2 regions of the Streptomyces sp. NPDC058697 genome follow, and region 1 is predicted to be linked to the other one. Evidence: riboswitches for the same ligand, from Rfam matches in the RefSeq annotation. Region 1 holds a riboswitch; the other holds the start of a gene.
The links. Region 1 has a riboswitch for S-adenosylmethionine ahead of ACFWXQ_RS03765 (glutathione S-transferase C-terminal domain-containing protein). Riboswitches for the same ligand answer to the same signal wherever they lie in the genome.
Positions count from the first base shown of each region.

Region 1 (4,885 bases):
GTGCGGGACGAGGATGAAGCCGTCGCTCGCGTCGGCCTGGACGAATTCGTCGATGGTGGCCGCGACCGTGGCCGGGGAGCCGACGAAGTTCTGGCGGTTGCCGGTCTCGATGACCAGGTCGCGGATGGACCAGTTGTTGGCGGCCGCGCGCTCCCGCCACTCACGGGCGGTGGCCAGCGGGTCGCGGTACATCCGCACCTGTGCCCGGCCGCGCGCGATGGTGTGCTCGCCGAGGTCGGGGTCGATGTCGGGCAGCGGGCCGTCGGGGTCGTACGCGGACAGGTCGCGGTTCCAGACGAACTCCAGGTGCTTGATGGCGGTCGCCCCACTGACCTGCCGGCGGCGCACCTCGCGGGCCAGTTCCTCCGCCTCCGCGTCGGTGTCGCCGAGGACGAAGGTCGCGGCGGGCAGGATCAGCAGCTGGTCGGGCGTACGGCCGTAGCGGGCCAGGCGTCCCTTGACGTCCGTGTAGAACGCCTGGCCGTCCTTGAGGGTGGCGTACCGGCTGAAGATCGCGTCGGCGCCTGCGGCGGCGAACTCGCGGCCCTCCTCGGAGTCGCCGGCCTGGAAGATCACCGGGCGGCCCTGCGGGGAGCGCGGCACGTTGAACTGCCCCTCGATGTCGAAGTGTTGGCCCTGGTGGACGAAGGCGCCGGCCTTCGCATCGCGCAGGAAGGTGCCGGTGTCCTGGTCTGCGACGATCTCGTCGCCGTGCCAGGAGTCGAAGAGTTCGTTCGCGGTGGCCAGGAACTCCTTGGCCCGGGAGTAGCGCTCGTTCTGCGGGAGGAAGCCGCCGCGGCGGAAGTTCTCGCCGGTGAAGGCGTCCCAGGAGGTGACGACGTTCCAGGCGGCGCGCCCGTCCGAGAGGTGGTCGAGGCTGGCGAACTGGCGGGCCACCTCGTAGGGCTCGTTGAAGGTGGAGTTGATGGTGCCGGTCAGGCCGAGATGCTGGGTGACGGCGGCTAGCGCGGTGAGGACGGTGAAGGTGTCGGGGCGGCCGACGACGTCCAAGTCGTAGATCCTTCCGCCCTGTTCGCGCAGTCGCAGCCCTTCGGCGAGGAACAGGAAGTCGAACTTGGCGCGTTCGGCGGTCCGTGCGAAGTGCGCGAAGGAGCTGAACTCGATGTGGCTGCCGGCCTCCGGGTCGCTCCACACCGTGGTGTTGTTGACGCCGGGGAAGTGGGCGGCCAGGTGGATCTGCTTCAGCGGCTTGCTCATGGTCCTGCGGTCTCCGTCCGGCTCAGGCGGTGGCGTTGGCAGCGGCGGTGGCGTCGGCGGCAGCGCCAGTGGCGTTGGCGGCGTAGCGGTTGGCCGGGCGGGCGAGTCCGAGCAGTCCGCGCAGGGTGTCGGCCTCGTAGGCGCGACGGAAGGCGCCCCGGCGCTGGAGTTCGGGGACCAGGCCCCGGGTGATGGCCGGCAGGTCGTGGCCGAGGACTGCGGGGCGCAGCCGGAATCCGCTCAGCCCGGCCGACCACAACTCCTGGAGCAGGTCGGCGAGTTGGGCGGGCGTGCCGGTGAACACGCGGGCATCGCTGGTGAACGGCGCTCCCGCGAGGGCGTCGAGACGGTCCTTGCGGGCGGCCGCGACGGACGGATCCTCGTCGAGGAGAACCACCAAGTCGCCGAAGACGTGCAGGGGTTGGCCGGCGCGGCCGGCGAGGGCCTGTTCGGCGCGGATCTCGGCGACGATCGCGCGGGCCTGGTCGGTGTCGTGCGGGGTGACGTAGCCGATGTCGGCGGCGCGGGCCACCAGCCGGTACGGGACACTCTGGTGCGCGAGGGCGCTGACGACGGGCTGGCCCTGGGGCGGGCGCGGGGTGATGGAGGGGCCCTTGACGCTGAAGTGCGGGCCCTCGAAGTCGATGTAGTGGAGCTTGTCGCGGTCGACGAAGCGGCCGGTGGCCACGTCCCGGATCTCGGCGTCGTCCTCCCAGCTGTCCCAGAGCCTGCGCACGACCTCGACGTAGTCGGCCGTCTCGTCGAAGAGTTCGGTCACCACGTCCTGCGTGGCCGGGCTGTCGTAGGCGTCCAGTCGGGGCAGCGTACGGCGGCCGAAGTGCGCGGCCTCGTTCTGTCGTGCCGTCAACTGCACCCGCAGGCCCGCCCGGCCGGAGCTCACATAGTCGAGGGTGGCGATGGCCTTGGAGATGTGGAACGGCTCCGTGTGCGTGGCCACCACGGTCGGCACCAGACCTATGTGGCGGGTCAACGGTGCAATGCGCGCGGCGATGAGCACGGCGTCGAGCCGGCCGCGGACCTGGTCGGTCCGTCCGTCCGGCTCGATGAAGTGCGAGGACTGCAGGCCCAGGCCGTCCTCGAAGGTCACGAAGTCGAGGAGACCGCGCTCGGCCTCGGCGACGAGGCCGGCCCAGTACCCGGCGGTGAACAGTTCCCGGGGCCGGGCCACCGGTTCGCGCCAGGCGGCGGGGTGCCAGCCGGCGCCGTCGAGCGCCACGGCGAGGTGCAGCTGCGCTGAAGAGGGCAGGGCAGAAGGTGCTGAGGACACGGGACGTGTGCCTTCCTGATCGACCGTACGAGAAAGCCGGCCCTCACCGGAGGGCGCGGCCGCGGGGGATACAGGTCAGGAGCAACAGAGCGCGCCGGCTACGCGCAGCAGGTCGATGTGCGGCCGGGAGTAGAGGCGTACGCGATGGAGCGGGGCGGCCTTCGGGACGTTGCGGCGGGACACGGTTCGCGCTCGCACCTGCGTCACCTCCGCCCTTCCGGCCCGGCGGACGGACGTCCGGCCGACCTCGCGTTCGCGGGCCCTCGATCGGGCACCGCCTCCTCGTCAACGGGCACAACAGTACGGCTGTGCCTTTTCTTCCTGCCACAGGGAGATCTTTGTTGAGGGCTCCTCATCACAGGGGATCACAGGGGATCACAGGGGACGAAGCCGGTCCGGCGGCTCCGGCGGCCGGCTGCCCAGCTGTTGAGACGCCGTCTTGACGGTCACGCTGAGCGCATCAACACTGACGGAGACGGTCACGATTGCCAGCGCCCGTCGTGCGGGGACTCCCCGTTCGTGCGGTCATCGGCCCCGGCCCGCTGGCAGGCAACCCTTCCACCGCGACGGGGTGCCCCGGGTGACGACCGGGTTCCGCCGGAGCGGCGGGGCAAGCGTGGTCTCGCGTCTCGCGAGCCCCGACGGCAGGACCGGTGGGAATTGTCCAGGAACGGCTTGACGAGGCGCCTGCACATCGATTTGTCGCGTGTCTCCAGCGCTTACTGATCCGCTACGCGTCCGACCGATCCGGACCTGTACGGCAGCGCAGTCACTCCGTTCCGCCACTGGCGCCCACGAGGCGGCCAGGGCCCCCGCGTCCCCCTGGAGAGTCATGCCCGAGACAGTTTCCCGCGGTTCCAGCAGCCCTGACACCTTCACGACGACGGCCTCCCGTGCGGCCACCGCCCACTCGTCCGGCCGCGGCGCGGCCGCCGTCGGTACGTCCGTCCCCGGTCCGGCCGCCCGTCCGCACCGCTTCCGCGGCCGTATCGGTGTCGGTCTCGCCGGCGGCTTCTACCCGGCGCCGCACCGCTATCAGCTGTATCTGTCCGAGGCCTGTCCCTACTCGGGGCGTGTGGCGGTCGTCCTCGACCTGCTCGGCCTCAAGGGCTCGCTCACCACCACGGTCCTGAAGCTCCCCGCCGAGACGCCGGACGCCTTCGCATCGCTGCGCGGCGCCTACGAGGCGACCTGGCACCACTACGACGGCCCGCTCACCGCACCCGCGCTGTGCGACCGCTGGAGCGGACGCGTCGTCAGCAACCACGCGCCCGACATCCTCCGCGACCTCGCCGGCCTGCTCGCCGACGGAGCGTGCGAGTCCGCCCTGGACCGGCTCGACCGGCAACTCGCCCGCCACCCCTATGTGTTGGGCGATGAGCTCAGCACCGCGGACAGGGACCTCTGGGTGACGCTCACCCACCTCGACCACTTCAACGCGGCCGGCACCCTCGCCGCGTACCGCCACATCGAGGAGTACGTACGACGCCTCGGCGATCACCCGGACCTCTCCGTCGACGAGCGCTGACCGCTGAGCGCAGGCACACGGCCAGGTGTGACAACTGCGCGGCAGTGGGCCGGAATACCCCTTCCGGATATGCCGATGAGGGAGATAGAGAAAGGGAATAGTGAGGGAGTTGTAAAACGGCGGGCGGGGGACGCATGCGCATTCAGGTACTCGGGCCGGTCTGCGCCTGGCGGGACGGCACCCGTCTCGACCTCGGTTCGCCCCAGCGCCGCGCGGTACTCGCCCTGCTCGCCGTGTCCCGTGGACAGCAACTGCCGTTCTTCGGGATCGCGGACGCGCTGTGGGGCGAGCGCCCGCCGGCGACCGCGTCGAACGTCGTCCAGACCCACATCAAGCACCTGCGCCACCTGCTGGAACCGGACCGGCCACCACGCGCCCGGAGCGCGGTGCTCCCCCGGCTCGGCGACGGCTACGCGCTGCGGGTCCCGCACGGCGCCATCGATCTGCTGCGCTTCAGGGCCCTGGTCGCCGGGGCGGTGACCGTACGACGGGACGGCCGGGGCGGCGGCCAGGAGCGGGCCGCCGCGCTGCTGACCGAGGCGCTCGGGCTGTGGCAGCAACCGCCCCTCGCGGACCTGCCCTTCCTCTCCGCGCACCCGATGGTCGTCGCGCTGGCGGAGGAACATCGTGGTGCGGTCGCCCAGTACGGCGAGGCCATGATCGCGGCGGGCCGGAGCGCCGACGCGCTGCCCGTCCTGGAGGAGGCCGCGGTCGCGCAGCCGCTGGACGAGGACGCCCAGGCCCGGCTCATCCGGGCGTACGAGGCCGTCGGGCGACGTGACCAGGCGGTCGCCGTCTACCGGCGGAGCCGCCGTCGGCTGGCCGACGAGCTCGGCGTCGACCCCGGCCCC
Region 1 is NZ_JBHXSU010000001.1:880,664-885,548, forward strand. It holds gene ACFWXQ_RS03750 (NtaA/DmoA family FMN-dependent monooxygenase) at 1-1,218, opposite strand, end outside; gene ACFWXQ_RS03755 (LLM class flavin-dependent oxidoreductase) at 1,241-2,506, opposite strand; gene ACFWXQ_RS03760 (putative leader peptide) at 2,582-2,704, opposite strand; SAM riboswitch class IV at 2,984-3,129, shown strand; gene ACFWXQ_RS03765 (glutathione S-transferase C-terminal domain-containing protein) at 3,339-4,034, shown strand; gene ACFWXQ_RS03770 (tetratricopeptide repeat protein) at 4,169-4,885, shown strand, end outside.

Region 2 (4,885 bases), on a different contig from region 1:
TCGGCTCCGGATCCGGCACGGGCACAGGCACCGGATCCGACCTCGGCTCCGCCGACACGGCCGTCGTGGAGATGGCGGCGGTGGCCGGCCTCTCCCTCGTCCCGCATGGCCTGCGCGATCCGGGCGCCACCACCACGTACGGCGTCGGCGAGCTGATCCGCGCCGCCCTCGACACGGGCGTACGCCGCATCCTCGTCGGCTGCGGCGACTCGGGTACGTCGGACGGGGGCGCCGGGGCCCTGCAGGCGCTCGGCGCCCGCCTGCTCGACGAGGACGGCTTCGAACTCTCCCAAGGCGGCCGGGAGTTGACCCGCCTGCACCACATCGACCCGAAGGGCCTCGACCCCCGCCTGGCCCATACGGAACTGCTGGTCGCCTGCAACCCGTACAACGTGCTCTGCGGTGAGCGCGGCGTCGCCCGGGTCTTCGGTCCGCAGAAGGGCGCGACCCCCGCGCAGGTCGAGGAGCTGTCCGCGGGCCTGGAGAACTGGGCGTACGTCCTCACCCGGGACCTCCCGGTCACCTGCGACCTGTACGGCGGCCCCGGTACGGGTGCCTCCGGCGGCCTGGGCGCGGGGCTCGCCGCTCTCGGCGCCCGCCTCCTCCCCCGCTTCGAGGTGCTCCTCGACCATCTCGACCTGGACGCCCGCCTCGCCCGCGCCGACCTGGTCCTCACCGCCGAGGGTGCCCTGGACCACCAGACACCGCGCGGCAAGGTCCCGGCCGAGGTGGCCCGCCGCGCCAAGCTGAACGGACGCCCGGTCCTCGCCCTGGCGGGCACCCTCGGCGAGGGCGCCCACACGGTCCCGGGCGTGGACGCCTTCACCGGCATCCTGCCCGCCCCGATGGCCCTCGCCGAGGCCCTCGTACGAGCCTCCGAACTCCTCACCGACGCGACCGAGCGAGCCCTGCGGATGATCCTGCTGGGGGCGGGACTGCCACGAGCGGCGGGCGTGTGAGGGCGGCGGGGCGCGAACCTTCGCGCAGCCACCCGCCGGTCACACAGCCGGTCACACAGCCGGTCACACAGCCGGTCACACAGCCGGGACGCAACGCCCTTCCACTGTGCGGTAGTTCCACTTCGCGCCGTCGCTCACGAGTTCCTTGACGGCCCGGACGAACCGCTCGACGTGCTCGTCCGGGGTGCCGGCCCCGAAGCTGACCCGAATGGCGTTCAGGGACTTCTCGCCGGGCGCCGCCTCGGGGGCACCGCACTCGCCCTGGCTCTGCGGGTCACTGCCGAGGAGGGTGCGTACGAGCGGGTGCGCGCAGAACAGACCGTCCCGCACTCCGATGCCGTACTCGGCGGAGAGCGCGGCGGCGAAGTGCGAGCTGTTCCAGCCCTCGACGACGAAGGAGATGACACCGACGCGGGGCGCGTCGTCGCCGAAGAGCGAGAGGACGCGCACCTCGGGCACCTCGGCGAGCCCGGCCCTGACGGTGTCGATGAGGTGCTGCTCCCGGGCGACCAGCGTGTCGAAGCCGGCCTCGGTGAGGGCCTTGCAGGCGGAGGCGATGGAGTAGGCGCCGATGACGTTGGGCGACCCGGCCTCGTGCCGTGCGGCGCTCTCGTGCCACTCGACGTCGACGCCGCCGTCCACCCGCCGTGAGACCTTCCGCGAGGCACCTCCGCCCGCGAGGTACGGCTCGGCCTCGGTCAGCCAGTCGGCGCGTCCGGCGAGGACACCCGACCCGAAGGGCGCGTACAGCTTGTGCCCGGAGAAGGCGACCCAGTCGACGTCCAACTCCCGTACGGACACGGGGTGGTGGGGCGCGAGCTGGGCGGCGTCGAGCACGATCCGGGCGCCGTGCTCGTGGGCGGCGGCGGCCAGTTCCCGTACGGGCCACAGCTCGCCGGTGACGTTCGACGCGCCCGTGACGCACACGAGCGCCGGCCCGCGGGGGTCCCGCTCGGCGAGCGCACGCTCCAGCGTGGCGACGGCCTCGTCCGGGGTGCGCGGGGCGTTGAGGTAGGTGACGCGGGCGTCCCGCCACGGGAGCAGGGACGCGTGGTGCTCGGTCTCGAAGACGAAGACCTGGCAGTCGGCGGGGAGCGCGGCGGCGAGGAGGTTGAGCGAGTCGGTGGTGGACCGGGTGAAGACGACCTGGTCGCCGTCGCGGCAGTCGAGGAACTCCTCGACGGTCCTGCGGGCGTTCTCGAACAGGTCGGTGGACAGCTGGGAGAGGTACCCGGCCCCGCGGTGCACGCTCCCGTAGTACGGGGCGTACGCGGCCACGTCGTCCCACACCCGCTGCAGGGCCGGGGCGCTGGCGGCGTAGTCGAGCGCGGCGTAGGTGACCTCGCCGCCGGTGACGAGCGGGACCGTGACGTCCCGGCCCAGCACAGGCAGCGACGCGGAGGTGTCACGGCAGACGGCCTGGTCGGCGGCAGTGGAGGCAGCGGTGGAAACAGACATGGCGAACTCCTGTGAGGCAGGCGGGAACACCACGCGAGCGGGTGGAGCTCAAGCGTGGGTGAAGGGTGAAAAGGGGTGTGCGGAGGCGGGGCTCTACGCCCTATCGCATTCGCTTGCTCACAGAAGGCTCCCTCGGACGACCAGGACCCCTGGCGATACGAGGGGTCCGCGCTTGCCGTAGACCTCACTGCCTACGGCCTGGTCTTCACCCGGGGCACCCCGCCACGGACGGAGGGTTGCCGGACAGTCGGCCGGGGCCTGATGACTGTCGCTCATGACCTGCCTGCATCTTGCCACACGATGATCCGACCGCAACCCCGACGTCCGAATACCGGGACGGCCGGGGAGCGACGGGGCCTTTTCTCGCCCCCGCCGCCCCTACCCATTCCCGTCACTTACTCAGGGGCTCCGCCCCCGAACCCCCAAAAGACTGCGCAGTTCCCCGCGCCCCTGAAAAGGGGCGCGGGGAACTGCGCGACCAGCCACAACCCACCCGCAGCCGCTACGCGTTCGTCGCCGCCACCCACCGCTCCAGCGTGGCCTTCGCCGCCCCGGAGTCGATCGCGGCCGCCGCCTTCACCATCCCCGCCCGGAGCTGGTCCGCGAGCGGCCCGTCCCCCGGCGACAGAGCGACGAGCGCCGCCGCCGAGTTCAGCAGCACAGCGTCCCGCACAGGCCCGGTCTCCCCGTTCAGCAGCCGTCGGGCCACATCCGCGTTGTACGAGGCGTCGGCCCCCCGCAACGCCTCCACGGGCACCAGCTCGATCCCCACGTCACGCGGATCGAACGACTCCTCGCGCACCTTCCCGTCCCGCACGACCCACACCCGTGAGGTGGCCGTCGTCGTCAGCTCGTCCAGCCCGTCGTCACCGCGGAAGACGAGCGAGGAGTTGCCGCGCTCGGCGAACACCCCGGCCATGATCGGCGCCATCCGGGGATCGGCACACCCGACGGCCTGCGCCTTCACCTTCGCCGGATTGGTCAGCGGTCCGAGCGCGTTGAAGACCGTACGGATCCCCAACTGCCCGCGCGCGGCGCCCGCGTGGCGCATCGCGGGGTGGAACTTCGCCGCGAAGCAGAAGGTGATCCCGGCCGTCTCGGCGACCTGCGCCACCCGGTGTGTCGGCAGCTCCAGGTTGACCCCGAGCTTCTCCAGCACGTCGGACGCCCCGGAGGCCGAGGAGGCAGCCCGGTTGCCGTGCTTGACGACCTTGGCACCCGTCCCGGCGATGACGATCGCCGACATGGTGGAGATGTTGACGGTCTTCGCCCCGTCGCCGCCCGTACCGACGATGTCGACGGTGTCCCCCGGCACCTCGATCACGTTCGCGTGCTCGTACATCGCCTGGACGAATCCGACGATCTCCTCGACGGTCTCGCCCTTGGCCCGCAGCGCCACCACGAACCCGGCGATCTGCGCGTCGGTCGCCTCGCCCCGCATGATCAGGTCCATCGCCCAGGCGGTGTCCGCGGCGCTCAGGTCTCGTCCGTCCAGCAGGCCGTTCAGCAGGGCGGGCCAGGAACGGACCGCCGCGGTGTCGCCTCCTGCGGGGGTCACAGCGCTCATATGCCGCTCCTGGGTCGTCCGTCCCGCGATGGGGACGCCTGTGGGATGTGGGATTTTTCCCGTACTCCGTAGCCCGTAGTCCGTAGCTCGTTACGGGAACGGGTCCACCCTATCCAGCCCCGGGGACGGCAAAGAGCCCCGTCCGGGCAATGGACGGGGCTCCTGCCGTGGCGAACAGGTCGAAGATCAGTGGTGGCCGTGGCCGCTCGTGATCTCCTTGTACTCCTCGGCGGTGGGCTTCGGGATCTGGTTGTCCTCCCCGAAGTACGCGTTGCTGAGCTTGGCGCGCAGCTTCTGCGGGCCCTTCACCTTGCGCTCGACACCGTTCTCGTCGACCGCCGGGCCGATCGCGGCCGGCTCGTACTGCTCGTGCGCCGTGAGGGTGTGCAGAGCCTCCTGGCTGAGGGGCTCGTGGACCTCGATGAACTCACCGTGCGGCAGGCGCTTGATGATGCCCGACTCTCGGCCGTGCAGCACCTTGTCCTTGTCGCGGCGCTGGAGGCCGAGACAGATCCGCTTGGTGACGACGAACGCGATGACCGGTCCGACGAAGAACCCGACCCGGACGAACCAGGTGACCGAGTTGATCGACAGATGGAAGTGGGTCGCGACGATGTCGTTGCCACCGCCGATCAGCATGATCATGTACGCGGTCACCCAGGCGACACCGAAGGCCGTACGGGTCGGCGCGTTGCGCGGCCGGTCCAGGATGTGGTGCTCGCTCTTGTCCCCGGTGATCCAGGACTCGATGAACGGGTAGAGCGCGAGAATGCCGAGGAAGAGACCGAACAGCACCAGCGGGATGAACACACCCAGGACGAGTGTGTGACCCCAGAGGTTGATCTCCCAGCCGGGCATCGCGCGGATCAGACCCTCGGCGAAGCCCATGTACCAGTCCGGC
Region 2 is NZ_JBHXSU010000032.1:27,932-32,816, forward strand. It holds gene ACFWXQ_RS41695 (glycerate kinase) at 1-959, shown strand, start outside; gene ACFWXQ_RS41700 (aminotransferase class V-fold PLP-dependent enzyme) at 1,035-2,417, opposite strand; SAM riboswitch class IV at 2,581-2,697, opposite strand; gene trpD (anthranilate phosphoribosyltransferase) at 2,920-3,984, opposite strand; gene ACFWXQ_RS41710 (cytochrome bc complex cytochrome b subunit) at 4,171-4,885, opposite strand, start outside.
Region 2: linked by a shared signal. The riboswitch ahead of ACFWXQ_RS41700 (aminotransferase class V-fold PLP-dependent enzyme) and the one ahead of ACFWXQ_RS03765 (glutathione S-transferase C-terminal domain-containing protein) in region 1 are both predicted to bind S-adenosylmethionine.